DNA from 3 places in the Cellulomonas sp. P5_E12 genome. Region 1 is predicted to be linked to each of the others. Evidence: riboswitches for the same ligand, from Rfam matches in the RefSeq annotation. Region 1 holds a riboswitch; each other region holds the start of a gene.
What was found. Region 1 has a riboswitch for S-adenosylmethionine ahead of ACXJKA_RS10375 (LLM class flavin-dependent oxidoreductase). Riboswitches for the same ligand answer to the same signal wherever they lie in the genome.
Positions count from the first base shown of each region.

Region 2: another riboswitch for S-adenosylmethionine. It lies ahead of ACXJKA_RS09430 (methylenetetrahydrofolate reductase); the one in region 1 lies ahead of ACXJKA_RS10375 (LLM class flavin-dependent oxidoreductase).
Region 3: another riboswitch for S-adenosylmethionine. It lies ahead of ACXJKA_RS02305 (aminotransferase class V-fold PLP-dependent enzyme); the one in region 1 lies ahead of ACXJKA_RS10375 (LLM class flavin-dependent oxidoreductase).

Region 1 covers NZ_JBFUMP010000010.1:49,213-58,514, forward strand. Annotated here, with positions in the region: gene ACXJKA_RS10335 (NADPH-dependent FMN reductase) at 1-81, shown strand, start outside; gene ACXJKA_RS10340 (flavin reductase family protein) at 78-623, shown strand; gene ACXJKA_RS10345 (LLM class flavin-dependent oxidoreductase) at 792-1,994, opposite strand; gene ACXJKA_RS10350 (FAD-dependent oxidoreductase) at 1,991-3,100, opposite strand; gene ACXJKA_RS10355 (ABC transporter substrate-binding protein) at 3,223-4,197, opposite strand; gene ACXJKA_RS10360 (amino acid ABC transporter ATP-binding protein) at 4,302-5,069, opposite strand; gene ACXJKA_RS10365 (amino acid ABC transporter permease) at 5,069-6,112, opposite strand; gene ACXJKA_RS10370 (GNAT family N-acetyltransferase) at 6,115-6,729, opposite strand; gene ACXJKA_RS10375 (LLM class flavin-dependent oxidoreductase) at 6,731-7,837, opposite strand; SAM riboswitch class IV at 8,056-8,173, opposite strand; gene ACXJKA_RS10380 (L,D-transpeptidase) at 8,334-9,209, shown strand; gene ACXJKA_RS10385 (phosphatase PAP2 family protein) at 9,255-9,302, shown strand, end outside.
Region 2 covers NZ_JBFUMP010000009.1:12,030-21,331, forward strand. Annotated here, with positions in the region: gene ACXJKA_RS09405 (ABC transporter permease) at 1-3, opposite strand, end outside; gene ACXJKA_RS09410 (ATP-binding cassette domain-containing protein) at 3-917, opposite strand; gene ACXJKA_RS09415 (TetR/AcrR family transcriptional regulator C-terminal domain-containing protein) at 999-2,165, shown strand; gene ACXJKA_RS09420 (DNA-3-methyladenine glycosylase I) at 2,235-2,825, shown strand; gene ACXJKA_RS09425 (hypothetical protein) at 2,898-3,113, shown strand; SAM riboswitch class I at 3,236-3,332, shown strand; gene ACXJKA_RS09430 (methylenetetrahydrofolate reductase) at 3,400-4,437, shown strand; gene metE (5-methyltetrahydropteroyltriglutamate--homocysteine S-methyltransferase) at 4,441-6,774, shown strand; gene ACXJKA_RS09440 (MalY/PatB family protein) at 6,852-8,000, shown strand; gene ACXJKA_RS09445 ((deoxy)nucleoside triphosphate pyrophosphohydrolase) at 8,276-8,713, opposite strand; gene ACXJKA_RS09450 (LuxR C-terminal-related transcriptional regulator) at 8,803-9,036, opposite strand.
Region 3 covers NZ_JBFUMP010000002.1:188,410-197,711, forward strand. Annotated here, with positions in the region: gene ACXJKA_RS02270 (NtaA/DmoA family FMN-dependent monooxygenase) at 1-797, shown strand, start outside; gene ACXJKA_RS02275 (DUF1684 domain-containing protein) at 797-1,594, shown strand; gene ACXJKA_RS02280 (hypothetical protein) at 1,591-1,908, opposite strand; gene ACXJKA_RS02285 (pyridoxamine 5'-phosphate oxidase family protein) at 2,019-2,501, shown strand; gene ACXJKA_RS02290 (DUF1345 domain-containing protein) at 2,506-3,117, opposite strand; gene ACXJKA_RS02295 (O-succinylhomoserine sulfhydrylase) at 3,160-4,356, opposite strand; gene ACXJKA_RS02300 (rhodanese-like domain-containing protein) at 4,416-4,829, opposite strand; SAM riboswitch class I at 4,840-4,940, opposite strand; SAM riboswitch class IV at 5,059-5,173, shown strand; gene ACXJKA_RS02305 (aminotransferase class V-fold PLP-dependent enzyme) at 5,219-6,613, shown strand; gene ACXJKA_RS02310 (YrdB family protein) at 6,787-7,155, shown strand; gene ACXJKA_RS02315 (fasciclin domain-containing protein) at 7,304-8,020, shown strand; gene ACXJKA_RS02320 (MaoC family dehydratase) at 8,075-8,944, opposite strand; gene ACXJKA_RS02325 (3-oxoacyl-ACP reductase) at 8,941-9,302, opposite strand, start outside.

The DNA.
Region 1 (9,302 bases):
GACCCGGTCGTCGACCGCTGGCTCGAGCGCGCGTACGGCCCCCTGCGCGCCGCCCTCGACGTCGCGGCCCTGTCCGCATGACCGCCGAGATCCTGCGCAAGCTGGACGCCGACCTCGTGGAGCAGGACGAGCCGCAGCTGAGCCCGCAGGCCTACAAGGAGGTGTTCCGTCGGCACCCCGCGGGGGTGGCGGTGGTGACGCTGCTCGACGACGACGGCCGGCCCGTCGGGTTCACGGCGACCTCGGTCATCTCCGTGTCGGCCGAGCCGCCCCTGCTCGCGTTCTCGCTGGCGTCGACCTCGTCGTCGTGGCCCGCCCTGTCCCGCGCGCGCACGCTGGCGATCAGCTTCCTGTCGTCGGCCCAGGACGACGTGTCCGCGCGGTTCGCGACCAGCGGCATCGACCGGTTCGCGGCCGGCGGCTGGTCGGCGCTGGAGACCGGTGAGCCGGTGATCGACGAGGCCGTGTCCTGGCTGCGGGGTCGGGTCGTGCAGCGGGTGCCCGTGGGCGGCTCGTACCTGGTCTCGGTCCGCGCCCTCGCGCACTCCGTCGCCGACGACGCCCTCCCGCTCGTCTACCACGACCGCACGTACCACCGGATCGGCGACCACACGGCCGTCTGACCGTCGCAGAAGGTCCCCGGCGTCTCGATGCCGGGGGCCTTCTTCGCGTCTACGTCCGCACTCGTGCGGACCAGAACCCGCGTGAGTGCGGACGTCCTGGTGGGTGGCGCAACAACGTCCGCACTCGCGGGGGTCAGGGCCCCATCGAGTGCGGACGTTTGGTGGGGGCTAGCGGGAGGACGCGGCCACGCCGGCGCCCACGAGCTCGTCGTCGGCGAGGCCCCAGGCGCGGGCGAGCAGCTCGTACGAGCGGGCCGTGTCCGCAGGGTCGTGCGTGATCGTCGTGATCAGCAGCTCGTCGGCACCCGTCGCGCGCACAAGGGCGTCGAGGCCGCGCGCCACCGACTCCGCGTCGCCGACGATCCGCGTGTCGATCCGGTCGCGCAGCAGCGCGCGCTCCGCCTCGCCGCGCAGCTCCCACGGCGTCGTCGTGCCGGGCCGCGGGTACGGGATCGCGCCCGCGCCGCTGCGGATCGAGAGCACCCACTCCGCGAACGGGTCCCCCAGCTCGGCCGCGCGCTCCGAGGTCTCCGCGACGAGCACGTCGGCCGAGACGACGACGTACGGCTCGTCCAGCACGCCGGGCACGAAGGCCGCGCGGTACGCCTCGACGGTGTCCAGCACCGTCGCCGGGCTCACGTGGTAGTTCGCGGCCAGCGGCAGGCCCAGCTCGCCGGCCACGCGCGCGCTCTCCCCCGCGCTCGACGCGAGCACCCACAGGGCGAGGTCGGAACCTTCGACGGCGGGGTCGGTGACCACGCGGTCGCCGGCTCGGGCGGTCCCCGCCTGCAGCGCGAGGACCGTGGACAGCTCGTCCCGGAACGGCGCCGGCGTCCGGCCGGCGCCGAGGAACTCCAGGTGGGCGACGAACCGCGCGCGCAGCTCAGGGTCGGGGTCGGCGTAGTTGAGGGGCGGCGCGGCGGGCACCAGCAGCCCGTCGACCACGCGGTCCTCGGTCGCCGTCGACCGGACGCGCCCTGCTGTCGAGGCGGCCACGTCGGGCACGGCGGACTTGCTCGGCGGCGGGAACGACGCCCGGCCGAGCCCGAGGTCCACGCGCCCGGGGTGCAGGGCGGCGACGGTCCCGAACTGCTCGGCCGCGACGACAGGGCTGGTGGAACCGAGCAGCACGGCGGCGGACCCGACGCGGATGGTCGAGGTGGCACTCGCCGTCAGCGCGGCGAGCACGCCCGGCGTGGCCGACGCGACGCCCGGCGCCAGGTGGTGCTCGGCGTACCAGACCCGCCGGTACCCGAGCCGCTCGACCAGCTGCGCGCGGTCGACGGCGGACCGCAGGGCGTCGGCGCCGCTGCTCCCCTCCGGGACGGGCGCGAGGTCGAGCACGGACAGGGGCACGGCACGGCGGGTCATCGGATCTCCTGCAGGGCGGGTCGGGACAGGTGGAAGGCGGGGTGCGATGCACGAACGACGCGGTCGGGGTCTTCCTCGGCGAGGTCGGCCAGGACGCGGCCGATCGCGGGGGCGAACTTGAAGCCGTGGCCGGAGAAGCCGGCGGCGACCACCAGCGGTCCGCGGCGGTCGAGGACGAAGTCGTGGTCGGGCGTCGTCGTGTAGGTGCACGAGATCGGCGCGGGCGACGAGGCGTCGACGCCGGGCAGCCACTGCGCCGCGTACTCCTGCAGGAGCGCGAGCTGCGTGGGCTCGGCGGTGAACGTGCGGTGGTCGGGGTCGGTCACGGGGCCGACGGCGTGGAAGCCGACCTTGATCCCCTCACCGGGGGTCCCCAGCCCGTAGGTGCCGCTGGGCCACGGGTGCTCGCCGAGCGGCCGGTGCGTGAAGCTGGGCCAGTCGTCGGGCGTGCCCGACCGCAGCGCGAAGTGCGCGGGCTGCTCCTGCGTGACCACCAGCGGCGGCGCCTCCGACCCCAGCAGCGCGGAGGTCCACGCGCCGACGGCCAGCACGACGCTGCGGGCCCGGAACGCCCCCACGGACGTCTCGACGACCACACCGTCGCGAGCGACGGCCAGGGACAGGACCTGCACGCCGTGCCGCACGTCGGCGCCGAGCGCGGCGGCGGCGGACTGGAACGCGGCGACCGCGCGGTCCGCGTGGATCCGGCCGGCGGTCCGAGTCTCGTGCAGCACGGTCCCCTCGAACCGCAGCCCGGGCCAGCGCTCGTGCGCGGCGTCGGGCGAGAGCAGCTCGTGCGGGATGCCGCGGGCGACGAAGGCGTCGACCACGCCCGGCGCCGGCTCGCCGTGGCTCACGCCGCCGGTGAGGGCGAGCACCCCGTCGAACGACTGCCACAGCTCGAGGGCCTCGGCCGCGAGGTCGAGGTACTCGGGCCGGTCGTACGTCTGGCGGTAGATCCGCGAGGCGCCGTGCGACGCGCCGTTGACGTGCCCCGGCGCGAACCGCTCGAGGAGTACGACGTCACGACCGCGCCGCGCGAGCTGCCACGCGGCGGCGGAGCCCATGACGCCGCCTCCGACGACCAGGTGGTCGACGACCTGCACAGGGAACACCTCCGACGGGGAACGAGGGGTGGGGGACGAAACTGGTGGCCGGCCGGGCGTCCCCCGACCCCGACCGGCCACCGCGGACGCTCGTACGTGAGCACAGCATCCGGTCTAGGGGGTCAGCTCGTCTTGGGCAGACCCGGCGGGTTGGTCTCGGACTTCTCGATGGCCTCGGCGGACAGGCCCCAGTGCGCGAGGACCTGGGCGTAGGTGCCGTCGTCGAACGCGTGCTGGAGCGCGGCCGTCACGGCCGGCGCCAGGTCGGAGCCCTTGAGGGTGGCCACGGCGATCTGCGCCGTCAGCGGCCAGCCGCCGTTGAGCGTGCCGACGACCTTGAACTGGTCGGGCGCCGTCGCCGCGCTGTAGGAGAGGCTGGCGTTCGGGCCGACATAGGCGTCCACCCGGCCGGACTGCACGGCCAACAGCACGTCCGAGTAGTTCTCGTAGTACTCCGGCGAGCCGTTCTTGATCGGCTCGAGGCCCTTGTCGATGTTCTCCTGGTTCCAGGCCAGCAGGATCTTCTCCTGGTTCGTGCCGGAGCCGACGCCGACCGTGAGGCCCGCGATGTCCTTGGGCTCCTTGATGGCCTTGATCTTGCTCGACGCGCCGGTCAGCCAGCCGAGCTGGTCGTTGCGGTACGACGAGAAGTCGTACAGCTCCTTGCGCTCCTCGGTCACGGTGACGTTGGAGATCACGGCGTTGACGTCGCCCGACTGCAGGGCGAGCGGCCAGTCGGCCCACGCCTTCTGCTCGAGCTCCAGCTTGAGTCCGAGGGCGTCGGCGACGAGGCTGGCGATGTCGGTCTCGTTGCCGATCGGCGTCTTCTCGTCGTCGGCGAGGAAGCCGAGCGGCGGCGCGGCGCCGGCCGTCGTGGCGACCTTGAGCACGCCCGACTTCTTGATCTCGGCCGGCAGCAGCGCGATCGCGTCCTCGGCCTTCGTGGTGTGGATCCGGTCCTGGTCGGGGCTCGTGCTGATCTCGAGGCCGGCGGCGGTCGCCTCGGGGGAGGCGGCATCGGCGACATCCGTGTCCGCGGAGGCCGGTCCGGCGCACGCGGCGAGCGCCAGCAGGGGCACGAAGGCCAGTGCGCTCACAGCACGTCGGAAGGTCGTAGTCACGGGGATCTCTCTCTCGGTCGGGAGCGCAGGGGCGCGCTCGTCACGCCGTCCGCGGGGTGCGGGCGACGAAGAACTGGGGGTCAGAGCACCTTGTCGAGGAACGCGCGGGTGCGCGGGTGCTGCGGGTTGTCGAGCACCTGGCTCGGGGTGCCCTGCTCGAGGATCTGCCCGCCGTCGATGAAGACCACGTTGGTGGCCACCTCGCGGGCGAAGCCGATCTCGTGCGTGACGACGATCAGGGTGGTGCCGGTCGCCGCGAGGTCCCGGATGACGTCGAGGACCTCTCCGACCAGCTCGGGGTCCAGCGCGGACGTCGGCTCGTCGAAGAGCACGACGGCAGGCTTGACCGCGAGCGCCCGGGCGATCGCCACGCGCTGCTGCTGCCCGCCGGACAGCTGGCGCGGGTAGGCGTCGGCCTTGTCCGACAGCCCGACGCGGGCCAGCAGCTCGCGCGCCTCGGCCTCGACCTCGCCGCGCGACCGCTTCTGCGCCGAGACCGGCGCCTCCACGACGTTCTCCAGCGCCGTGAGGTGCGGGAACAGGTTGAAGTTCTGGAAGACGAACCCGATGCGGGTCCGCTGCACCAGGACGTCCTTCTCCTTCAGCTCCTGCAGCGCGCCGTCGGAACGCTTGCGGTAGCCGATGAGGTCGCCGTCCACCGAGATGGACCCGCGGTCGACCTTCTCCAGGTGGTTGATGGCGCGCAGCAGGGTCGACTTGCCCGACCCCGACGGCCCGAGGATCACGGTCACCTCGCCCGGCTGGACCGTCAGGTCCACGCCGTCGAGCACCTCGAGCGTGCCGTAGGCCTTGTGCACGCCCCGCACCTCGACCAGTCCGGCGGCCATCAGACGTCCCCCCCGTGATTGGTGCGGACCAGGACGCTGCGAGACCGCCCGTAGCCCGGTGGCAGGTCGCCCGGCAGCGGACGTCCGGTCAGCCGCGACCACCCGATCCCCACGCCCCAGCGCGCCCGCTGCAGGGGCGTCGGCGGCAGCTGCCGCAGCGCACCCTTCGCGTAGTGGCGCTCGACGTAGTACTGGATCACCGTGATCACGGTGGTGACGACGAGGTACCAGATGCCCGCGACGATGAGCAGCGGGACCACCCGCTGGTTGCGGCCGTAGATGACGCCGACGATGTAGAACAGCTCGCCGTACGCCAGCACGTAGACCACCGACGTGCCCTTGACCAGGCCGATGATCTCGTTGACGGCCGTCGGCACGATGGTCCGCATCGCCTGCGGCAGGATGATCCGGCGCTGCTGGCGGGACCGCGGGAGCCCGAGCGCGGCGGCCGCCTCGTGCTGGCCCTGGTCGACGCCGAGGATGCCGCCACGGACGATCTCGGCGGCGTACGCGGCCTGCGACAGCCCGAGCCCGAGCACGGCGGCGCCGAACTTGTCGATCACGTCGAGGGTGTCGAACCCGACGAACGAGGGCCCGAACGGCACCCCGAGCGTGATCGTCGGGTAGAGGTATGCGAGGTTGTACCAGAGCAGCAGCTGCAGGATCAGCGGCACGGATCGGAACACCCAGATGTAGGTCCACGCCACCGACCGCAGCAGCGGCGAGCGCGACAGCCGCATGAGCGCGAGCACGGCACCCAGACCGAAGCCGACCACCGCGGAGGCGACCGTGAGCCGCAGGGTGCCCCAGAGCCCGTCGAGCACGGACGGCCAGGTGAGGTACTGCCAGACGACGCCCCACTCCCACTTGGGGTTGGTCACCAGCGAGTTGACGACCATCGCGAGCAGGACGGCCACGATCGCGGTGGCGATCCAGCGGCCGGGGTGGCGGGCGCCGAAGACTCGGGGCTCGTCGGCGGGTGGGCGGGCGGGCGGCGGGGACAGGACGAGGGACTCGTCCTGGTGCACATAGACGGTGGACACGGTCACTCCGAGGCGGTGAGGGACGGACGGGACGGGGGCGGGTCCGTACAGAGCCACTTCTCGAACGCGAGCGGCCCGATGTCCTCGGGGTCCGCGGCGGTGTCGAAGAGGGGGGTGAACCCGGTGGCCAGGTAGAGCGCCGCGGCCTCCGGCTGGCGTGGGCCGGTGGTCAGGTACAGCCGCTCGTAGCCGGCCTCGACGGCGCGGGTCTCGAGCTCCGCGAGCACCCGGCGGGACAGACCGCGCCGGCGGTGCGCCGAGTGGGTCCAGATCCGCTTGTACTCGGCGGTCCGGACGGTCGGCAGCCCGTCGAAGTCCCGCGTCCCGGGCCGGGTCAGCCGCGCGGCGTCCCCCAGCTCGGGTTCGGCGCGCAGGCGGAAGGCACCGCCGGCGACCGCCACGTCGTCCTCGAGCAGCAGGATCAGCGCGCCGTCCGGCGCCGCGAACTGGTGGGCCGGGTAGCGCTCGAGCTCCTCGCGCAGCGCGTCGACGCCGAACCGGTCGCCGTACCGCGACGAGTACTCGTGCGCGAGCTCGTCGAGCATCGGGCGCACGGCCTCGTCGAGCAGGCCGAACGAGGCGACGGTGAGCTGCGCGCTGGTCGTGGTCGTCGTCATGTCAGGCCGTCGCGGCGTAGCGGGCGGCGGCGATCGGGAGGCCCAGCGTGTCGCGCAGCGAGCTGCCGGGGTAGCCGGCGCGGAACCGGTCGGCGGCGCGGAGCAGCGGGACGATGCCGTCGACGAGGGCGGGCAGGTCCGTGTGCACCGACGCGGGCCGCACGACGAACCCGTCGGCGATCTCGTCGTCCACCCAGGTGGAGACGAGCTCGGCGAAGCCGGCTGTGGTGCCGACGAACGACAGGGTGCCGGTGTCGACGCCCTCGAGCTCGGCAAGCATCTCGTGCCGGGCCACAGCGCTCGCCCGGTCCGGTCCGGCGACGAGGTGCACGTCGACCAGGACTCGCACGTCGCGGGGGTCGCGACCCGCCGCCGCGACCGCGGCCAGCACGCGGAGCCGGGCTCGCGCGGCGTCGTCCGGACCCGTCGCCCGGACGCGCACGACGTCGGCGTGGCGTCCCGCGAGGTCGAGGGCGGCGGCGGAGTCGGCGCGCACGACGACCGGCGGCCGGCCCTGCGGGGGGCGTCCGGCGGCGGTCGACGGCTTCGACGCGAAGTGCACGCCGTCGTGCGCAACGAACCGGGGACGGACCGGCGCGCTGTCGTCCCACCGGTCCCAGTGGCGCTCGACGACCCCGACGGCCTCCGCCGCGCTCGCCACGGCCGCCTGCTCGACCGACGTCGAGCGCGGGCCGGCCGTCGGCACGTCGTCGATCCGGGTGTCCCAGCCGACCTGCCAGCCGGCGCGGCCGTGGCTCGCGTGGTCGATGGTCGCGATGGCCTTGGCGACGTGCGCCGGCGCGGTGTGCGTGGTGCCGACGGTCGAGACGAGCCCGATCCCCGAGGTGCGCGGGGCCAGCCGGGCGGCGACGAGGGCGGCGTCGAGCCGGCCCTGCAGGGCGGTGTTCCGGCTCGGGTGCAGCGCGAAGCCGTCGTCGAAGACCACGAAGTCGAGGGCGCCGCGCTGCGCGACGGCGACCAGCTCGAGCAGGCGGGCGGCGTCGAACAGCCGCTGGCCCTGGGAACCGTGGTCGCGCCAGGCGGCGGCGTGAGCGCCGGTGTCGCTGAGATCGATGCCGAGGTGGGCGTGGCGGGGCGAGGCAGGCACGGGTGTTCCGTTCGTCCAGGCGGGAAGAGGGCGCGCGCTCCTCGCCGAGCGCAGCGGCGCTTCGGGGGTACGCGTCGCACGCCCCGGTCGCGGGGCGTGCGGAGGGTGGGTCAGCGCGTCAGCGGCGACAGAGGGCCGGACAGGAACGCGTCAGCATCGAACGGGTGGTGGCCCCGGTCGCGTCCATGGTCCGTCCCTTCGTCCCGGCGGTTGCCGGGGCTCGCATGTTGTCGACGGCGGACAGATCCCGCCGTGACCAGGTCCTCACCCGGGGCACCCCACCATGCGGAGGGTTGCCATCCAGCTAGCCGGGGCTTCGCACTGGAAATCTTGACCTTATTGGTAGGGAATTTAGACAGGGACCGCGAGGGCGTCAAACACCCGACCACATCGTGAGATGGAATGTCCGACAGTCGGTCGCTTTGCCGGATCGTGCGTGGCAGGCGCACGATGACTTCTCGGGACGTCGTCGGCTGTCCTCGGGCGGAGGTGGGGCGTGGCACGCACGAAGGTCGGCGCCCTCGTCGCGACCGCGGTTCTCGTGCTGACCGGGGCGTGCTCGGGCCAGACAGACGTGGCGCCACCGGCACCCGTGGTGGTCGCCGCCCCGGTCGCCGTGGCCAAGGCCGTCGCTCCTGCGGTCCCAACGCCGCCGCCGGCCGACCTCGCCGCGCTGCCGGTCACCGACCCCCTGCACGTCGTCGCCGGCCTGCCCGGCACGGACGGGCTCACGCAGCGCGCCAACGACGACCCGGCGCTGGGCCGCTGGCAGACCGTCGTCGTCGTGCGCGACACCGCCGCACGCGTGGCACCCGCGGGCGCCGCCGTCGGCGTCGTGCCCGCGCTGACGCTCCAGGTCCGCACCACGCTGCCGGTGATCGACCAGCGCGGCCGGTGGCTGCGCGTCATGCTCGCCACCCGCGGCGCGCTTCCCAGCCAGGACACCACCCAGGTCAACGACCGCAGCGCGTGGATCGACGCCGCCGACACCGAGGCGGCCGGCACCAGCTGGACCGTCCAGGTCGACACCGCCGCGCAGACGATCACGGTCGACGACGGCGCGGCCGCGCGCGTCTTCCCCGTCAAGGCGACCGGCAGCCCGGACAAGCCGACCCCGCACGTGCCCGGGTTCCTCGTCGGCACCCGATGGCTGGAGCCCGGCACCACCACGCCGCGCGTCCTGCTGCTCTCGACGCAGAGCGAGACGATGGACGACTACGACAAGGTGACGGGCACCTCGGCGACCGCGATCCACACGACCACGCTGCGCGGCACGGGGGCAGTCTCCAACGGCTGTGTCCGGGTGGCGGACGACGTGCTCGACCTGCTGTGGCAGGCACCCGCCGGGACGGTCGTCACCATCGTCGGCTGAGCGGCTCGCCGCGCGCGGCGACGCCGACGCACTTACCGTTCCGGCATGCGTCCCCTGCCGCTCCGTCGCCGCGCGCTGCTGCGCGCCGGGGCC
Region 2 (9,302 bases), on a different contig from region 1:
CATCAGTACTCCCGGGAGGCGACGAGGGCGGGCGTGGTGGTCTCGGGCGCGGTGGGCTGGCCCGTCAGGGTGAGGAAGACGTCGTCGAGCGTGGGGGAGCGGACCTCCCAGGTGTCGACGGTGACGCCGCGGTCCTCGATGCCGGCGAGGATCCGGCGCACGTCCGGCACGGAGCCGTCGGTGAGGATGCGCTCCTCCGACCCGTCCTTGAGGTGGAGCTCGACGTGCGCCGAGCCGACGGCCCGCTTGAGCTCGCGCGCCGTGCCGTCCGCGATCACGCGACCGCGGTCCATGACGGCGATCCGGTCGGCCAGCTGGTCGGCCTCCTCGAGGTACTGCGTCGTGAGCAGCACGGTGGTGCCCTCGGCGACGACCTCACGGATGACGTCCCACAGGTCGTTGCGGCTGCGCGGGTCGAGGCCCGTCGTCGGCTCGTCGAGGAACACGACCTGCGGCCTGGCCAGGAGGCCGACCGCGAGGTCGAGCCGCCGCCGCATGCCGCCGGAGTAGGTCTTGACCACCCGCTTGCCGGCGTCGGTCAGGTCGAAGAGCTCGAGCAGCTCCGCGCTGCGGGTGCGCACCTCCGAGCGGCCCAGGTGCGCGAGCTTCGCCATGAGGTGCATGTTCTCGACGCCCGTGAGCAGGTCGTCGACCGCCGCGAACTGGCCGGTGAGGCTGATCGCCGCCCGCACCTGCTCGGCCTGCCGGACCACGTCCTTGCCGACGACGTGCGCCGTGCCGCCATCGGGCCGCAGCAGCGTGGACAGGATGCGCACGGTCGTGGTCTTGCCGGCGCCGTTGGGGCCGAGGAGCGCGAGCACCTCGCCCCGAGCGACGTCGAGGTCGACGCCGTCGAGCACGGTCAGGTCGCCGTAGGACTTGCGCAGCCCCCGGGCGACGACAACAGGAGCGGTCATCGCGATCTCGCCTTCTGTGTATGTCGTAAACTGTGTGTGTACTTCATACACACTTGTAGGATCGACCGTCAAGGAGGTGTCGTGGACAACGACGACGAGACGCGTGCGGCCGAGGCGCTGCGCCGCGACCGCGAGAAGGCCGAGCGCGCCGAGGCCAAGGAGGCGGACCGGCTGCGCCGCGAGCTGGAGAAGGCCGACCGCGACGCCGAGCGCGCCGCGCAGAAGGAGGCCGAGCGCTCCCGCAAGGACGCCGAACGGCTCGTGCGCGAGCGCCTGAGGGCCGAGCAGGACCTGGCCAAGGAGGCCGAGCGGCTGCGCAACGAGCGCGAGCGCGAGGCGCAGCAGGCGGTCAAGGAGGCCGCGCGGCAGCTCCGCGAGGCCGAGAAGGCCCAGCGCGCGGCAGCCCTGGCCCAGCAGAAGGCGGCACGCGCGGCCGAGAAGGCGCGGAGGCAGGCCGTGCGGGTCGCGGGATCCCAGGGTCCACCCGTCGAGCTGCCCCCCGGCATCGCCGTGCTGTGGCGCACGCCGGTCGAGGGCCGGCCGGGTCCGCGCCCCAGCCTGACGCTCGAGCAGATCGCCGATGCGGGGATCGCGCTGGCGGACGCCGAGGGCATCGACGCCGTCTCCATGGCCCGGCTGGCCGAGTCCCTCGGCTTCACGACGATGTCGCTGTACCGGTACGTGTCCTCCAAGGACGAGGTGCTGGCCCTCATGTCCGACCGCGCCGCCGGGCGCCCGCCCGTCCTCGGGCCGGACGTGGGCGGTTGGCGCGAGCGGCTCGAGCTGATCCTCGCCATCCAGCAGCCGATCCTGCGCGCGCACCCGTGGCTGGCGCGCACGACCACCGTGCTGCACGCGGTGGGGCCCGGACGGCTCGCGTGGATGGAGGGGATGCTCTCCGCCCTCGAGGACACGCCCCTGTCCGAGCGGCAGAAGGTCGGCGCGATCGGCCTGCTGGCCACGCACGCCCTGGACCAGCTGCGCGTGACCGAGGAGCTGACCGACAGCAGGCGCACGGCGGCCGTGGGTGCGGCGGACGGCGCCGACGAGTCCCCCGACCTGGGCGCCCTCCTCGGCGTCCTGGCGTCGCCGTCCGCGCACCCCGCGCTGCTCAGGGCGGTCGACGAGGGCGCGTTCTCGTTCGGTCCGGACGACCGAGCCGACGACGGCGACAGCCTCGACTTCGGGACCGTCCTCATCCTCGACGGCATCGAGCGCCTCATCGCGCTCGCGAGCCCGGCGTCCTGAGCCGCCCACAGACCCCGGCATGCACAGTGGCGCCGCGTCTGTGTCGGCGGTCGCGGGCAGACTCGACGCATGACCTCGCCCGACGTCCCGCGCACCGGCCGCTGCTTCGGCGACGGCAACCCCCTCTACGAGCGGTACCACGACGAGGAGTGGGGGGTGCCCGTCCACGGTGAGCACGCGCTCTTCGAGCGGTTCGCGCTCGAGGGCTTCCAGTCCGGCCTCGCCTGGATCACGGTGCTGCGTAAGCGGCCGGCCTTCCGCGCGGCGTTCGCCGGGTTCGACCCGGAGGTCGTCGCGGGGTTCGGCGACGACGACGTCGCGCGACTCATGGCCGACGCGGGCATCGTGCGCAACCGCGCCAAGATCGAGGCGACCATCGCCAACGGGCGCGCACTACGTGAGCTGCACGCCGCGGGGGGCACCCTGGACGAGGTCCTGTGGTCGCACGCGCCKGACCGGACCACCCACGTCCGGCCCGTGACCTGGGCCGACGTCCCGGCGCAGACGACCGAGTCCCGTGCGCTCGCCACCCAGCTCAAGTCGCTCGGCTTCCGGTTCGTCGGTCCCGTCACTGCGTACGCCGCCATGCAGGCCTGCGGAGTCGTCGACGACCACCTCGCCACGTGCCCGTCGGCCACGCCCCGTCACCCGTCGGGGTGAGCACTACTCCTGCCGGGTGACGCTGCCATGCGGGTCTCGGAACCGGGTGTGACGCGGACTACAGTGCGGGCCATGACGGAGATGCCCGACGACGACGCACGGCGCGATGCCGAGCGCGCGGCGGCGGAGGCTCTCGCGGACAACGTTGTCCCCGACGCTCGCATCCTCGCGGCCGTGCAGGACGGGCTGCTGTCCGTCCCCGCGGGCTCACCGAACTCGTGGTTCGACGTGCCGTCGCAGCGCAGTCGCATGCAGCCGGGGACCCTGTTCCCTCGCCGCCAGCACTGACGCGGTCCCGCCCCGGCCACCCGCGCTCCCGCCGTTCCGGCCCGGACGGCCAACCCCGGACACCCACGTCTCATAGGTCGAGCAAGGTTGCCCAGCATGTGATCGCCGGTCTACCATCGCGCCTACCATCCAGAGCGGCCGAGAGACCTGGCTCGACGACGCCGCAGCAACCCCCCTCCCCGCCGAGGGTGTGGGTGCTTCCGCCAGGGACGATGGAGTGAGCGATGTCCCCGCAGACCACGTGTCCCCGCACCGCACCGGTGCCGACCACCGGACCGGTCGCGCCGTGAGCGCGGCCGCCGTGGAACCGCGCACCCCCGGGCTGCACGCTGCGCCGGCGACCCGCCCGCAGACCGCGAACGACCGCCCCACCATCTCGTTCGAGCTCTTCCCGCCGCGCAACCCCGATGCGGCGCCGCGCCTGTGGGCCACCATCCGGGCGCTCGAGTCCGTCCACCCGGACTTCGTCTCCGTCACGTACGGCGCGTCGGGCAAGACCCGTGTCACCACGCGTGCGCTGGTCCGCCGGCTGCTGCGCGAGACGACGCTCAACCCGATCGCCCACCTGACCTGCGTCGGTACGTCCCGCGCGGAGATCACGGAGATCGTCGGAGAGTTCCTCGACGAGGGCCTGCGGTCGTTCCTCGCGCTGCGCGGCGACCCGCCCACCGAGCAGAGCGACTGGGAGGCGCACCCCGACGGTCTGCAGACGGCCGGCGAGCTGGTCGAGCTGCTGCGAGACATCGAGGCCCAGCGCTGCGCGGACAGCCCGTCGCAGGCGGTCCGGGCGCGGGTGCGACCGCTGTCCGTCGCGGTCGCGGCGTTCCCCCGTGGCAACCACGCCACCGGCGGCACACGCGCCCAGGACGTCGCCTCGCTCCTGGCCAAGCAGCAGGCCGGCGCCGACTTCGCGATCACGCAGGTGTTCTTCGACGCGGACGACTACCTGGGTATCGTGGCGGAGGCCCGCGAGGCCGGCGTGACCATCCCGATCATCCCGGGCATCATCCCGACCACGGACCCGGCCCGCCTGCTGCGGGTGCAGGAGCTGACCGGCGTCCCGGTGCCGGGCAGGCTCCTGGACCTGCTGGGCTCGGCCGACGACGAGCTCGACCGCCACCGCCGGGGGATCCGCGCGAGCGTCGACCTGGTCAACGGCGTCCTGGACGGCGGAGCACCCGGCGTCCACCTGTACACGTTCAACCAGCACCATGCCGCACTTGACCTGCTCGAGGGTGCACACCTCGACGGCGGAGCTCGGACAGCTCCCGACCTGGCCGGATGGCCGCAGGACACGGCACCCGCCCGACCCCCGAGGGACTGAACAATGAGCGAGACCCGCCCGAACTTCCCCGCGAGCTCCGTGCTCGGCTACCCCCGCATCGGCCCGCGCCGCGAGCTCAAGAAGGCCCTCGAGGCGTTCTGGGCCGGCCGCACCAGCGCCGACGAGGTCGAGGCGACCGCCGCCGGCCTGCGCAAGCGCACCCGCACGCGCCTGGCCGAGCTGGGCCTGGCCACCGACGTGCCGGCGATCCCGAGCGCGTTCTCCTTCTACGACCACGTGCTCGACGCGACCGCCGTGGTGGGTGCCGTGCCGGCCCGCTTCGCGGACGTCGTCGGCGCCGACGGCGCCCTCGACCTGGCGGGGTACTCGACCGTGGCCCGCGGCCGCGGCGACGACCTGCCGCTCGAGATGACCAAGTGGTTCGACACCAACTACCACTACCTGGTCCCCGAGATCGGCCCGGAGACGGTCTTCCGCTACGCGAGCAACCGCCCCGTGCGCGAGTTCACGGAGGCGCTGGCGGACGGCGTGCTCACGCGTCCGGTCATCGTCGGCCCTGTCACCTACCTCGCGCTGGCCAAGGCCACCGAGGACGCGCCCCAGGGCTTCGCGCCGATCGACCGCCTGGCCGACCTGCTGCCCGTCTACGCCGAGCTGCTGACGGACCTCGCCGCCGCCGGTGCCACCTGGGTACAGCTCGAAGAGCCCGCCCTGGTCTCCGACTCGATCGCCGTGCCCGCCGAGCAGCTGCTCGCCTCCGTCATCGAGGCGTACCGCGCGCTCGCCACCGACCTGGCCCGCCCGGACCGCCCGGCCATCCTCGTCGCGGCGCCCTACGGCGACCTCGGCGCGGCGTTCCCCGTGCTCGCCGCCACGGACGTCGAGGCCATCGGCATCGACTTGGTCCGCGGCCACGCGCCCACGGAGAAGGTCCCGGGCCTGGAGAGCAAGACGCTGGTCGCCGGCGTGATCGACGGCCACAACATCTGGCGTGCGGACCTGGACGCGAAGCTGCAGATCCTCGAGCAGCTCGAGGGTCTCGGCGCCGCCGCGGTCACGGTCGGCACCTCGACGTCGCTGTTCCACGTCCCGCACACGCTCGAGGACGAGCCGAAGCTCGACGCCACGCTGAAGACCTGGCTCGCGTTCGCCGACGAGAAGGTCGTCGAGGTCGTCACCCTGGCCGAGGGCCTGACCGAGGGTCGCGAGGCCATCCACGAGCAGCTGCTCGCCGCGACCGATGCGGCGACCTCGCGCCGCACGGCTCCCGGCGTCGTCAACCCGGCCGTCCGCGACCGCGTGGCCGCGCTCGACGAGGCCGCGTTCAGCCGCGGCTCCTTCGACGAGCGCAAGGCCGCCCAGGCGGCCCGGCTCAACCTTCCGCCGCTGCCGACGACGTCCATCGGCTCGTTCCCGCAGACCACCGAGATCCGCACGGCCCGCGCCGCGTTCGGCAAGGGCGAGCTGACCGAGGAGCAGTACGACGACGAGATGAAGGCGGAGATCCGCCGGGTCGTCGAGCTGCAGGAGAGGATCGGCTTCGACGTGCTGGTGCACGGCGAGCCCGAGCGCAACGACATGGTCCAGTACTTCGCGGAGAACCTCGACGGGTTCGCCGTCACGCAGAACGGCTGGGTCCAGTCGTACGGCTCGCGCTGCACCCGTCCCTCCATCCTGTGGGGCGACGTGTCGCGGCCGAAGCCGATCACGGTCGAGTGGTCGTCCTACACGCAGTCGCTGACCGAGAAGCCGGTCAAGGGCATGCTCACGGGTCCGGTCACCATCCTCGCGTGGTCGTTCGTCCGCGACGACCAGCCGCTCGGCGACACCGCCAACCAGGTCGGCCTGGCCCTGCGCGACGAGATCGCCGACCTCGAGGCCGCCGGCATCGCCGTCATCCAGGTGGACGAGCCCGCGCTGCGCGAGCTGCTGCCCCTGCGGGTCGAGGACCACCCCGCGTACCTCGACTGGTCGGTCCGCTCCTTCCGGCTGTCCACGGCCGGCGTCCGCCCCGACACGCAGATCCACACGCACCTGTGCTACTCGGAGTTCGGCGAGATCATCGGCGCGATCGACGGCCTCGACGCGGACGTGACGTCGATCGAGGCAGCCCGCTCGAAGATGGAGATCCTCGGCGACATCTCGGCGGCCGGCTACCCACGCGGCATCGGCCCGGGCGTCTACGACATCCACTCGCCCCGCGTGCCCAGCGAGGCCGAGGTCGAGGAGCTGCTCACCGAGGCGGTCAAGGCCATCGCGGTCGACCAGCTCTGGGTCAACCCGGACTGCGGCCTGAAGACCCGCCGCTACGAGGAGGTCGCCCCGTCGCTGGAGCACATCCTCGCGGCGACCCGGGCAGTGCGCGCCACCCTCTGATCCACAGGTCCCAGCACGATCGGCCCCGGGCTCCTCTCTCAGGTGTCCGGGGCCGTCGCGCGTCCTAGGGTCGTCCGGTGACGATCTTCGACACCGTCCCCCTCGACCAGCTCCGCCGCCGCACCAGCGCGAAGTGGCGGTCCTACCCGCCGGACGTGCTGCCGCTCTTCGTCGCCGAGATGGACGTCCCCCAGCCCGAGCCGGTGATCCGCGCGGTCAGCGACGCCATGCGGTCCGGCGACACCGGCTACCCGCACGGCCACGCCTTCGCCGAGGCGATGGCCGAGTTCGCCGCGGAACGGTGGGGCTGGGAGGTGGACGTCGCCGGGTCGCGCCTGGCGTCCGACGTCATGGTGGGCGTGGTCGAGGCGCTCCGGCTGGTCACCGACCACGGGAGCGCCGTGGTCATCAACCCGCCCGTCTACCCACCGTTCCGCGCGTTCCTCGAGCACGCCGGCCACCTCGTCGTCCCCGCCCCGCTCGGCCCCGACGGCCGCCTGGACCTGGACGTGCTCGACCAGGCGTTCGCCCGCGCCCGCGCGCACAGCGCCCGTCCGGGGTACCTGCTCTGCCACCCGCACAACCCGACCGGCAGCCTGCACACCGCCGCCGAGCTGCGGTCGGTGGGCGAGCTGGCCGCGCACCACGGCGTCCGGGTCGTCGCCGACGAGATCCATGCGCCGCTGGTGCCCAGCAGGCAGACGTTCGTGCCGACGACCACCGAGATCCCCGACGCCATCGCGGTGCACTCCGCCTCGAAGGCGTTCAACCTCGCGGGTCTGCGCGCGGCGGTGCTGGTCCCCGGTCCGGAGGCCGCCGCGGACCTGGCCCGGATGTCGTACGTCGTCGGCGACGGCGTCATGCACGTCGGCACGCTCGCCGAGACGGTGGCCTACCGCGAGTGCGGGCCGTGGCTGGACCAGGTGCTCGACGGGCTGGCGCACAACCAGCGGCTCCTCGATGGGCTGCTTGCCGACCAGATGCCCGACGCCGTCTGGTCGCCGCCCGAGGCGACATACCTGGCGTGGATCGACCTGCGCGCGTTCGCCGCCGTCCGCGCTGGTGCCGACCCGGCCGAGCTCTGCCTCCGCCGTGGGCGCCTCGCCGTCACCTCCGGGCCAACGTTCGGCGACGGGGGCGCGGGGCACGTGCGGCTCAACCTGGCGGCATCGATCTCCACGCTCACCGACGCGGTGGGACGGATGGCCCTCGCCCTGGCCGACTGACATCGATTCGTGCCCATCTGACCGTCATCGGGGCTCATGTTCCCCCCACGCGCGTGCCGATCCCGTACACAAGGCCGCGAGGCCGATGTCGACGACGACGTAGGGGGAGACCGACGTGACGAAGTGCGACGAGTGCAGCGCGGCCGTGCAGTTCTGCGAACGGTGCGACGGCGCCGGCCGCAAGCGCTGGTCGGGGGAGTGCAGCTATTGCCGGGGTACCAGTCAGCTCTGCATGACGAACTCGAACCACCGTTGGTGAGCTGAGGCCGTGGGCCTCACGCGCCCCGGCCCGACCTGACGTAGCGCGCCGTCAGAGCCTCGACGATGCGCACGTCCGCGTCGAGCCACGGGACGTCGAGCCACTGGTGACCATGCAGCCACCGCAGCTCGTCGTGCTCGACGAGGGGCTCGGCCGTCCCGTCGACGATCTCGGCCAGCCAGATCCGCATCACGTACTCGTCGGACAGCCGCCACATCCCGTCGTCGGGACCGAGGAGCTCGTCTCCCAGCCCGATCCGCACACCGAGCTCTTCGCGGATCTCGCGGTGCAGAGCGTCCTCCGGCGCCTCGTCGCCGTCGACCTTGCCGCCCGGGAACTCCCAGCGGCCCGCGAGCCTCGCCGGCACGGCGCGGCGAGCGGCCAACAGCTCGCGGGGGTCGTCCAGGTCGTCGACGATCGCGGCGGCAACGACGAGCACGGAGGGTGGGGTCATGCGTGGAGTCTGCCAGGCCCGCGTTGCGCGGACGTGGCACCCCTGGGTCGGCCCGGTGTCTTGAGCCGAGGAGTCCTGCTGAACCTCTGTCAGCGGATGCCGTGCTCGACGGCCCAGGCGACGGCCTCGGACCGCGTGGACACGCCGATCTTGCGGTAGACACTGCGGACCTGCGACTTGACGGTGTTACGGGTCACGAAGAGACGCGTGGCGATCTCCTCGAGTGTGACGTCCTCGGCAAGCTCGGCCAGCACGACCCGCTCGCGGCGCGTCAGTGCGTCGTTCGAGAGACCGACCGACCTGCTCGTCTCCACCATGCTCATGATGTCCTCCGGTGTGCTGCTGACCCGGGGGGTCCGGGTCGCCACGCTATGGCTGCGTACCGGATGAGAGAGGGCTGGTCGTGAGCCATGACGCCACTTCCAGCAATCTCGTCATGCGCGGGTTCCCCCCGCCATGCGCCGATCGCACCTGCCACCCACAATGAACGTCGCACCGCTTCGTTGATACGCCGATCGTGTGAGCACCGGCGGGTTTTCACCCAGACGGCTGATCGGTTCCTCGAGGCTACAAATTTGTGACGACCGGG
Region 3 (9,302 bases), on a different contig from region 1:
GCCGCCTGGTCGACATCGAGGCCACGCCCACGATCCCGCGCCCGCCGCAGGGTCACCCTGTCATCCTCCAGGCCGGCGACTCCGACGGCGGCCGCGAGCTGGCCGCGCAGGTGGCCGACGCGGTCTTCTCCCGGCACAGCGAGCTCGCTGACGGCCAGGCGTTCTACACCGACGTCAAGGGCCGCCTGGCGAAGTACGGCCGACGCCCCGAGGACCTGCTGATCCTGCCCGGCGCGTCGTTCGTGCTGGGCGACACCGAGGCCGACGCCGAGGAGAGGCTGCGCGCGATCCAGCTCCAGCAGGTCCGGCCCAGCGTCGCGCGCTCGTTCGTCGAGCAGGTGTGGAACCGCGACCTGTCGGAGTACGACGTCGACGGCCCGCTGCCCGCCATCGACCCGCTGGTCGACGCCCCGTCGATCACGAAGGGCCGCGCCTCGCACTTCCGCGACCCGCTGGCCATCGCCAACCAGTGGCGTGAGCTGTCCGAGGCCAAGGGCCTGTCCATCCGCGACCTGGTCATCCAGGTGATCGGCCGCCACTCGTTCGTCGGCACGCCGGAACGCGTGGCCGCCGAGATCGACCGGTACGTGCAGGAGGACGCCTCCGACGGCTTCATCCTCGTGCCGCACCTGACGCCGCACGGGCTCGACGAGTTCGTCGACCGCGTGGTCCCGCTGCTGCAGGAGCGGGGCTCGTTCCGCACGTCCTACGAGGGCTCGACCCTGCGCGAGCACCTCGGACTCCCGCCGGCCGACGCCTTCGGCCGCACCGCCGACGCCGATGTGAGGGCCAGCTGATGACGACCACGACCGAGCGTTCCGCCTTCGTCGCCGAGTGGGAGGACTGGCACGCCACGCGCGAGGCCTACTTCCGGCAGCCGCACGGCTGGGTGGCGATCACCGCGCTGCACTGGCTGTCCGGCGAGCCACGACGGCTCGCAGATGTCCCCGGGCTCTGGTCGGCGGACGGCGTCGTGCGCATCGAGGCGGTTGCCGACGAGGACCTCGTCCTCCCGGACGGCACGACCGTCGACGGCGTCGCGACGATCGACCCGGTCGAGGGTGCGCCGGGCCTGCAGCTCCGCGCGGGTGACCTCCTGCTCGAGGTCGCCCGCCGCACGGGTCACGCGATCGTCCGCGTGCACGACCCGTCCGCCCCGCAGCTGGCCGCGTTCGAGGGCATCCCGGCGTACGCGCCGTCCCAGGACTGGGTGCTGACCGGGCGGTTCGAGCCGTACGACGAGTCCCGCACGGTCACCACGGGCGCGGTCGTCGACGGCCTCGAGCACCACCACACCGCCGTCGGCACCGTGCACTTCGCGGTCGCCGGGATCCCGCAGTCGCTCATCGTCTTCGACGGGGGCGCCCGCGGCCTCAGCGTCCTGTTCCGGGATGCGACCAGCGGCGTCACCACCTACCCCGCCTCGCGCACGCTCGCGCTGGGCCCGGTGGCCGAGGACGGCACGGTGACGCTCGACCTCAACCGTGCCAGCAACCTGCCGTGCGGCCTGACGCAGTTCGCGACGTGCCCGATCCCGCCGCCGGAGAACGTCCTGACGGTCGCGGTCGAGGCCGGGGAGCAGTGGGTGCGCTAGCCCTTCGACGCGCGCAGGCGGGCGATCTCCGCGAACCGCATCCACTCGTCCTCGAGCGCGGCGGGCAGCGCGACCCAGTCGTAGAACAGCCGTCCGCTGTCGCCGGGTGACCAGACCGTGACGCCGGGCAGCGCCAGCGCCTCCGCGTGCTCGGCGCTGTCCCGGCCGAGCTTGACCACGAGGCGGTCGCCGCCGACGTGCCCGGCGAACATGGTCGAGCCGACCTTGAGGATCGGCCGGCCCATCATCTGTGCGCGTGTGGCGCCGCGCGCGACCAGGTCGTCGGCGATCGCCTCGTAGTCGCTCTCGGTCATGGACCGAGCATCCCGCGCCCCTCCGACATGCGACAGCCGCGCGGGCGTGCCTACGGTGGCCCGGCCGCCGCGGTCAGCAGCCCCGCGAGCGCGCCGCTCGAGGAGGACGCATGACGAACGAGGACCAGCAGGCCAAGGTCGCGGAGCTGATCAAGGACGCCCGGATCGCGATGCTCACCACGGTGTCGGCGGACGGCTCGCTGGTGAGCCGGCCCATGGGCGTGCAGGACGTGGACTTCGACGGGGACCTCTGGTTCTTCGCCGAGGAGGGCAGCCACAAGGTGCACGAGGTCGAGGGCGGCAGCCCCGCCAACGCGGCCTTCTCGGACTCGACGGCCTGGGTGTCGGTCTCGGGTCGCGCCGAGGTGGTCCGCGACCGCGCCAAGATCAAGGAGCTGTGGGGCACGTCGGCCGAGGCCTGGTTCCCGGACGGTCCGGAGACGCCCGGCGTGGTCCTGGTCGTGCTCCGCGGCGAGACGGCGGAGTACTGGCACGCCAAGGGCGGTCGCCTGACGACGGCGTTCAGCCTGGTGAAGGCCAAGGTCACCGGCGAGCGCTACGACGGCGGCGAGAACGAGACCGTCCGGCTCTGAGCGGTCACATCGACGCGACGAGGTTCACCAGCAGCGCGATGATCACGGTCCCGAACAGGTAGCTGAGCAGCGCGTGCCCCAGAGCGGTGCGCCGCATCGCCGACGACCCGAGGTCGGTGTCGGAGATGGCGAAGCTCATGCCGACGGTGACGGCGACGTACGCGAAGTCGGTGTACCGCGGCGCCTCCCGCATGTGGAAGTCGATCCCGCCGGCGTCGTCCGTCAGGTACATCCGCGCGTACCGCAGCGCGAACACCGTGTGGATCGCGGCCCAGGACGCGAGCACGCTGGCCAGCACCGCGATCGTCGGCAGCAGCTGACCGATCTCCCTGTCGACCAGGACGAACCCGATCCCCGCGAGCGTCACCAGCGCGGCGGCGAGGACGACCGCGTGCGCGCCGAACCTCGTCGGCTCCTCGCGGGTGGCGTGCGACGCGGTGTCCTCGGGACCCATCGACGCGATGGCCGCCCACGTCCACACGACGAACACGGCGGCCACGGTCGCCCAGCCCGCCAGAACCGCGGCGACCACCGAGGTCCAGCCGACGATGGCGGCGACGGCGACCCCGGCCAGCACGCCGACCAGCAGACGCACCAGCGACGACGAGTTGCTCACGCCGTCAGTGTTCCGCGCGGGACCGACGCGATCGGGGAGGCGTCAGCCGGCGAGTGTGTCGAGCGCCTGCGCGAGGTCGTCGATCAGGTCCGCCGGGTCCTCGAGGCCCACCGAGAGCCGGACCGTCGTCTCCGCGATGCCGACGGCCGCACGACCCTCGGGACCCAGCTTGCGGTGCGTCGTCGTCGCGGGGTGCGTGACCATCGACTTGGCGTCGCCGAGGTTGTTCGAGATGTCGACGATCCGCAGCGCGTCGAGCACGCCGAACGTGACCTTCTTCGCGACGTCGGGCTGCGCACCCTCGGGCACCGCGAGGTTGAACGTCACGACGGTGCCCCCGCCGGACTGCTGCGCGAGCGCGAGCTCGTGCTGCGGGTGCGACGGCAGGTACGGGTAGCGGACCAGCGAGACGCCGGGCTGCTGCTCGAGCCACGTCGCCACCTGCAGGGCCGACGCGGTCTGGTGCCGCACGCGCAGCGACAGCGTCTCGAGGCCCTTGAGCAGCACCCACGCGTTGAACGCCGACAGCGACGGCCCGGTGTTCCGGATGAGCGTCTGCACGGGACCGTGCACGTACTCGTCGGTGCCCAGGATCGCGCCGCCGAGCACGCGCCCCTGCCCGTCGATGTGCTTGGTCGCGGAGTACACGATGACATCCGCCCCGAGCTCGAGCGGGCGGGAGAGCACGGGCGTGGCGAAGACGTTGTCGACGATCACGGTCGCGCCCGCGGCGTGCGCGAGCCGGCTGACCGCCGCGATGTCGACCAGGTCCTGCATCGGGTTGGACGGCGTCTCGAAGAACACCACGTCCGCCGGCGTCGACAGCGCCTCCTCCCACTGCGACAGGTCGTGGCCGTCGACGTAGTCGGTGCGCACGCCCCACTTGGCCAGGATCTCCTCGAAGATCACGACCGTGGACCCGAAGAGCGCCCGCGCAGACACGATGCGCGACCCCGACTGCACGATCGCGGCGATGGACGTGAAGACGGCGGACATGCCGGACGCGGTGGCGTACGCGGCCTCCGCACCCTCGAGCAGGCGCAGCCGCTCCTCGAACGTGGACACCGTGGGGTTGCCGTAGCGCGAGTAGAGGAACCGGTCGGCCTCGCCGGCGAAGGCGGCCTCGGCCTCGGCGGCCGCGTCGTAGACGTAGCCCTGCGTGAGGAACAGCGCCTCGGAGGTCTCCTGGAACTGCGAGCGCACCAGCCCGCCGCGCACGGCGAGGGTGTCGGGCCGCAGGTCGGTGCGCGGGGTGCGGCGGTCGTCCCAGTCGCCGGGGCCGGGGACGCGGCGGGGGCTCACGCCTGCCGCCAGGGCAGACCGGCGGCACGCCAGCCGGAGTGGCCGCGGTGGCCGTCCGCGCCGACGTCGCCCTCGAATCCCTCGAGCACGTTGTAGGCCGGACCGAGCCCCGCCGACGTCGCGGCCTGCGCGGCGGCGACCGAGCGCACGCCCGAGCGGCACAGGAAGACGACCGGCCGGCCGGCCGTGACGCCGGCGTCGGCCAGCTGCTTGAGGAACTGCGGGTTGGGCCGTCCCGACGGGTACGACACCCACTCGACGAGCGCCGAGCGGCCGTCGATCTGGGCGGGGTCGGCGATGCCGACGTAGCGCCACTCGGCGTCGGTCCGCACGTCGACGAGCACAGCGGTCTCGTCGGTCGTGAGGAGGTCCCAGGCCTGCTGGGGGGTCAGGTCGCCGGCGTAGCTCATGCAGATCCTCGTCTCATCGGTCCTGGCGGTAGCACCCTCGGCCGGGCACAAGGTGCCCGCGGGTTGCTGCGGCGTCGTCGAGCCAGATCTCTCGGCCGCTCTGGATGGTGCCGGTGATGCTACGCGCGGCGGCACCGTCGCTCCAAGTAGTGGACAAGGTGTCCCGGCAGGCGAGACGAACCGCGCGGTGCGTTGACAGGCGCCTTGGGCTGCCGCGACCCTCGTTGCAGGTCATGAGCGCCAGCGTCAAGCCCCGGCTCGCTGGCCGGCAACCCTCCTCCGCGGTGGGGTGCCCCGGGTGACGACCTGGCCGCGTCCCGTCCGGGACCCGGCAAGCGCGGGGTTCCACCTGTCGTAGGTGTCCCCCCGGAACGTGTCGGAGGACTTCCATGACCATCATCGCCGAGCGCGCCTCGTGTGCCTCCGTCGACGAGGTGAGCGCGCTGCTCCCGGTCGTCGGCGGCACCACCACCGTCCCGCTGGTCGACGGCACCCAGCGCGTCTACGCCAACCTCGACTACGCCGCCAGCGCCCCCGCGCTCGAGGCCGTCGCGACGCGTGTGACCGAGGTGCTGCCGCTGTACGCGTCCGTGCACCGCGGTGCCGGGTACCTGTCGCAGGTGTCCACCGCGCTGTACGAGTCCGCGCGGGAGACCATCGCGCGGTTCGTCGACGCGCGTCCCGACGACGTCGCGATCATCACCCGCAACACCACGGACTCGCTCAACCTCCTGGCCGGCGTCGTGCCGGACGGCGGTCGCGTGCTCGTGCTGGACGTCGAGCACCACGCCAACCTGCTGCCCTGGGTGCAGTCGACGGAGCGCCACGGCAACCGGACGACGATCCTGCCCATCAAGGACACCGTGGCCGCGACGCTCGACGCCCTGCGCGCCGAGCTCGCCCGCCAGCCGTACGCGCTGGTCACGATCACGGGCGCGTCCAACGTGACGGGGGAGGCGCTGCCGATCGACGAGGTCGTCGCGCTCGCCCACGCCGAGGGCGCCCGCGTGGCCGTCGACGGCGCCCAGCTGGTGCCGCACCGCGGCTTCTCGCTGGCGGCGACCGACGCCGACTACGTGGCGTTCTCGGGCCACAAGACGTACGCACCGTTCGGCGCGGGGGCCCTGGTCGGCCGCCGCGACTGGCTGGACACGGGCACTCCGTACCTCGCAGGGGGAGGTGCGGTGCGCGACGTGCGGACCGATCGGACCGTCTGGCAGCCGGCGCCCGCACGGCACGAGGCGGGTTCGCCCAACGTGCTCGGGGCGATCGCCCTGGCCGAGGCGTGCGACCAGCTGGCGGCCCTCCCCGCCGGCGCCCTCGCCGCTCACGAGGAGGCCCTCCGGGCGCGCCTCGTCGAAGGACTGTCGCGCATCGACGGCGTCGAGATCGCGCGCATCTGGCCCGACTCCGCGGCCCCCGTCGGCGTCCTCACGTTCACCGTGCCGGACCACGACCCGGGCCTGGTCGCGGCCTACCTCGCCGCCGAGCACGGCATCGGCGTGCGCGACGGCCGGTTCTGCGCCCACCCCCTCCTCGCGCACCTCGGTGCGTCGGGCGGCGCCATCCGGGCGTCCGTGGGCGTCGGCACGACGAGCGAGGCGGTCGATCGGCTGGTCGTGGCCCTCACCGCGTACCTCGCCACGGGCCCCCGCGTCCGCTACGAGGTGATCGACGGCTGCTGGGCCGTGGTCGACGACACCCGTCCGCTGCTCGCCGTGCACGGCCTCGACCACCTGGCCGCGACGGCCGCGGCCGCCTGCGGCCCGGCCCTGGACGACTGACCGAACCGGCCGCTGCCGCCCGACCGCCCAGCTCGCCTCCGCGCGTCGAACTCGTTGGTCCGCGTCGAGCTCGTTGGTCGAAACCGGCGAGCTGGACTGCGACCCGCTAGCTCGACGCCAACCCGCGAGTTCGCTGTCCTAGGTCTGTGCCGCCAGTCCGACAGGATGGCCCGATGAGTGCCGCACCTGGGGACCGACACTCCGTCGGGTTGCTCGGCGTGCTCGGCTTCCTCTGCGAGCTCGTGATGATCGGGCTGCTGGCGGTGGCCGGGTGGCGGCTGGGGACGAGCACCGCCCTCTCGGTCGCGCTCGCGGTGGTGCTCCCCGCCGTGGCGATCGCGATCTGGGCCCGCTGGATGGCGCCGGCCTCAGGGCACCGGCTCCGGCGCGGGCCGCGCGTGGCCGCGCAGACGGCGCTGTTCATCGCGGTCGGCACGGTCTGCATCTACGCCGGGCTGACCACCTGGGGGATCGTCTTCAGCGTCGTCGCGTCGGCAGTCTTCGCAGGAGCGAGGGACGCCGATGCCCCGCGACGGATCTGACCTGACCCGCTACGAGGCTCGACCGGCATGATCCGCCGGCGACGTCGCGAGTGTTGCGACGAGTTGCGAGGCACGCTTCGTCGCAGACCCACGACGTCACGATCCCGACTGCATCCGGGCGCCGCCTGACCGGCGAAGAGGAGGCAGGGTGCCCACCGGTGCCCGCGCGGTGCGGCGCTCCGGCGTCGGCCGCGACCGTCGTCCGCAGGAGCTCACCATGAGGATCCGTCGCACGCTCTCCGTCCTTGCCGTCGCAGGTGTCGTCGCCGGCGGGGGACTCGCCCTCGCACCCGCGGCCAGCGCCGCAGCCCCGCCCACTGGCACGTCGAGCCTGGCGGCCCTGCTGGCGTCGGACGGCGACACGTTCGACCGCAACTGGCGCGACTTCGACATCCTCGACCAGGCCGTCGGCGCGGTCCTCGCCGCGAAGCCGTCGAGCCCGGTGGCCGTCCTCGCGGACGGCACGGTCCCGCTGACGGCGTTCCTGCCGAACGACCGCGCCTTCCAGTACCTCGCCAAGGACCTGACGCACCGCTGGTACGGCAGCGAGCAGGAGGTCCTCACGGCGCTCGCGGGCGCGGTCGGCATCGATGCCATCGAGCAGGTGCTGCTGTACCACGTGGTCCCGGGCGCGACGATCGACTCCGGCACTGCGCTGGCCAGCGACAACGCGGTGCTCACGACCGCCCAGGGCGGCACGTTCACGGTCGACGTGATCTCGAAGCGGTTCGGCATCGTGCAGCTGCGCGACCAGGACCGCAACGACCTGAACCCGTTCCTGATCCCGGGCAAGCTCGACCTCAACAAGGGCAACGTGCAGATCGCGCACGCGATCACGTTCGTCCTGCGCCCCGCGGACCTCTGAGACGCACGGACTCTGCAGGATCCGGCGCGGCGAGCCCGGATCCTGCAGGGTCCTTCAGGCCAGAGGCGTGACCGTTCCCGTCAGGTGCGGCTTGCCGCTGCGGGCGTCCCAGCCGGCGAACGTGAACCCGTCGGACGGTGACCCGGCGATCCGGACGGTCACCGTCCCGGGCAGGAGCACGGGCTTGACGAAGTCGACGGACCAGTCGAACGCGTCGCCGCGGCCTGCGCCCACGTCGGCGAGGGCGCGGGAGGCCGTGTACATGCCGTGCGCGATGGCCCGGGGGAACCCGAGGGCCTTGGCGGACAGCGCCGACAGGTGGATCGGGTTGCGGTCGCCCGACACCGCCGCGTACCGCCGCCCGATGTCGCCGTCGAGCGTCCAGCGGCCGGTGGGCGTCGGCGGGACGAAGGTCGGGGCGTCGTCGGCGGCCGAACCCTCCAGGTGCACCCCGCGCGCCAGGTAGGTGGAGACCCCGCGCCAGGCGAGCGTGCCGTCGACCGACACCTCGGTCACCAGGTCGACCTGCGTGCCCGACCGGTGGGGGCGCAGGTCGGCGGCCGACGCGCGGACGTCGACCACGTCGGACAGGGACAGCGGCCGCCGCTGCGAGACCCGGTTGGCCACGTGCACCAGGCCGACGAGCGGCAGCGGAAAGTCGGACCGGGCCATGAGCGCCGTGGCCACCGGGAACGCCAGGACGTGCACGAACCCGGCCGGCAGCTGGTCGGAGGCGGACTCGCCCAGCAGGTGCTGGTAGTCCGTCAGGCGCTCGGACGACGCCTGCACCCCGCGGACCACGTACGAGACCCCGGGCAGGGTCGACGGCCCGGACCGCACCCGACGGGCCACGGCGAGCCCGGCCCCGCGGGCGTACAGCCCGCCGAGCCCCGGTACCTCGGGCAGGACGACGGTCGTCGTCACTGGCCGACCATGTTCTGCCCGCACACGCGCAGCACGCGCCCGACCACCCCGCCGGCGGCGGGGGAGGCCAGGAACGCCACGGTCTCGGCGACGTCGACCGGCTGCCCGCCCTGCTGCAGCGAGTTCAGCCGGCGCGCCACCTGCCGCGTGACGGCGGGGATGCGCGCGGTCATCTCGGTCTCGATGAACCCGGGCGCCACCGCGTTGGCGGTGCCGCCGAAGGCCGCGAGCAGGGGCGCGGTCGCGCGGACCATGCCGATGACGCCGCCCTTGGACGCCGCGTAGTTGGTCTGCCCGCGGTTGCCTGCGATGCCCGAGGTCGACGCCAGCGACACGATCCGCGGGGCGTCCGTGAAGT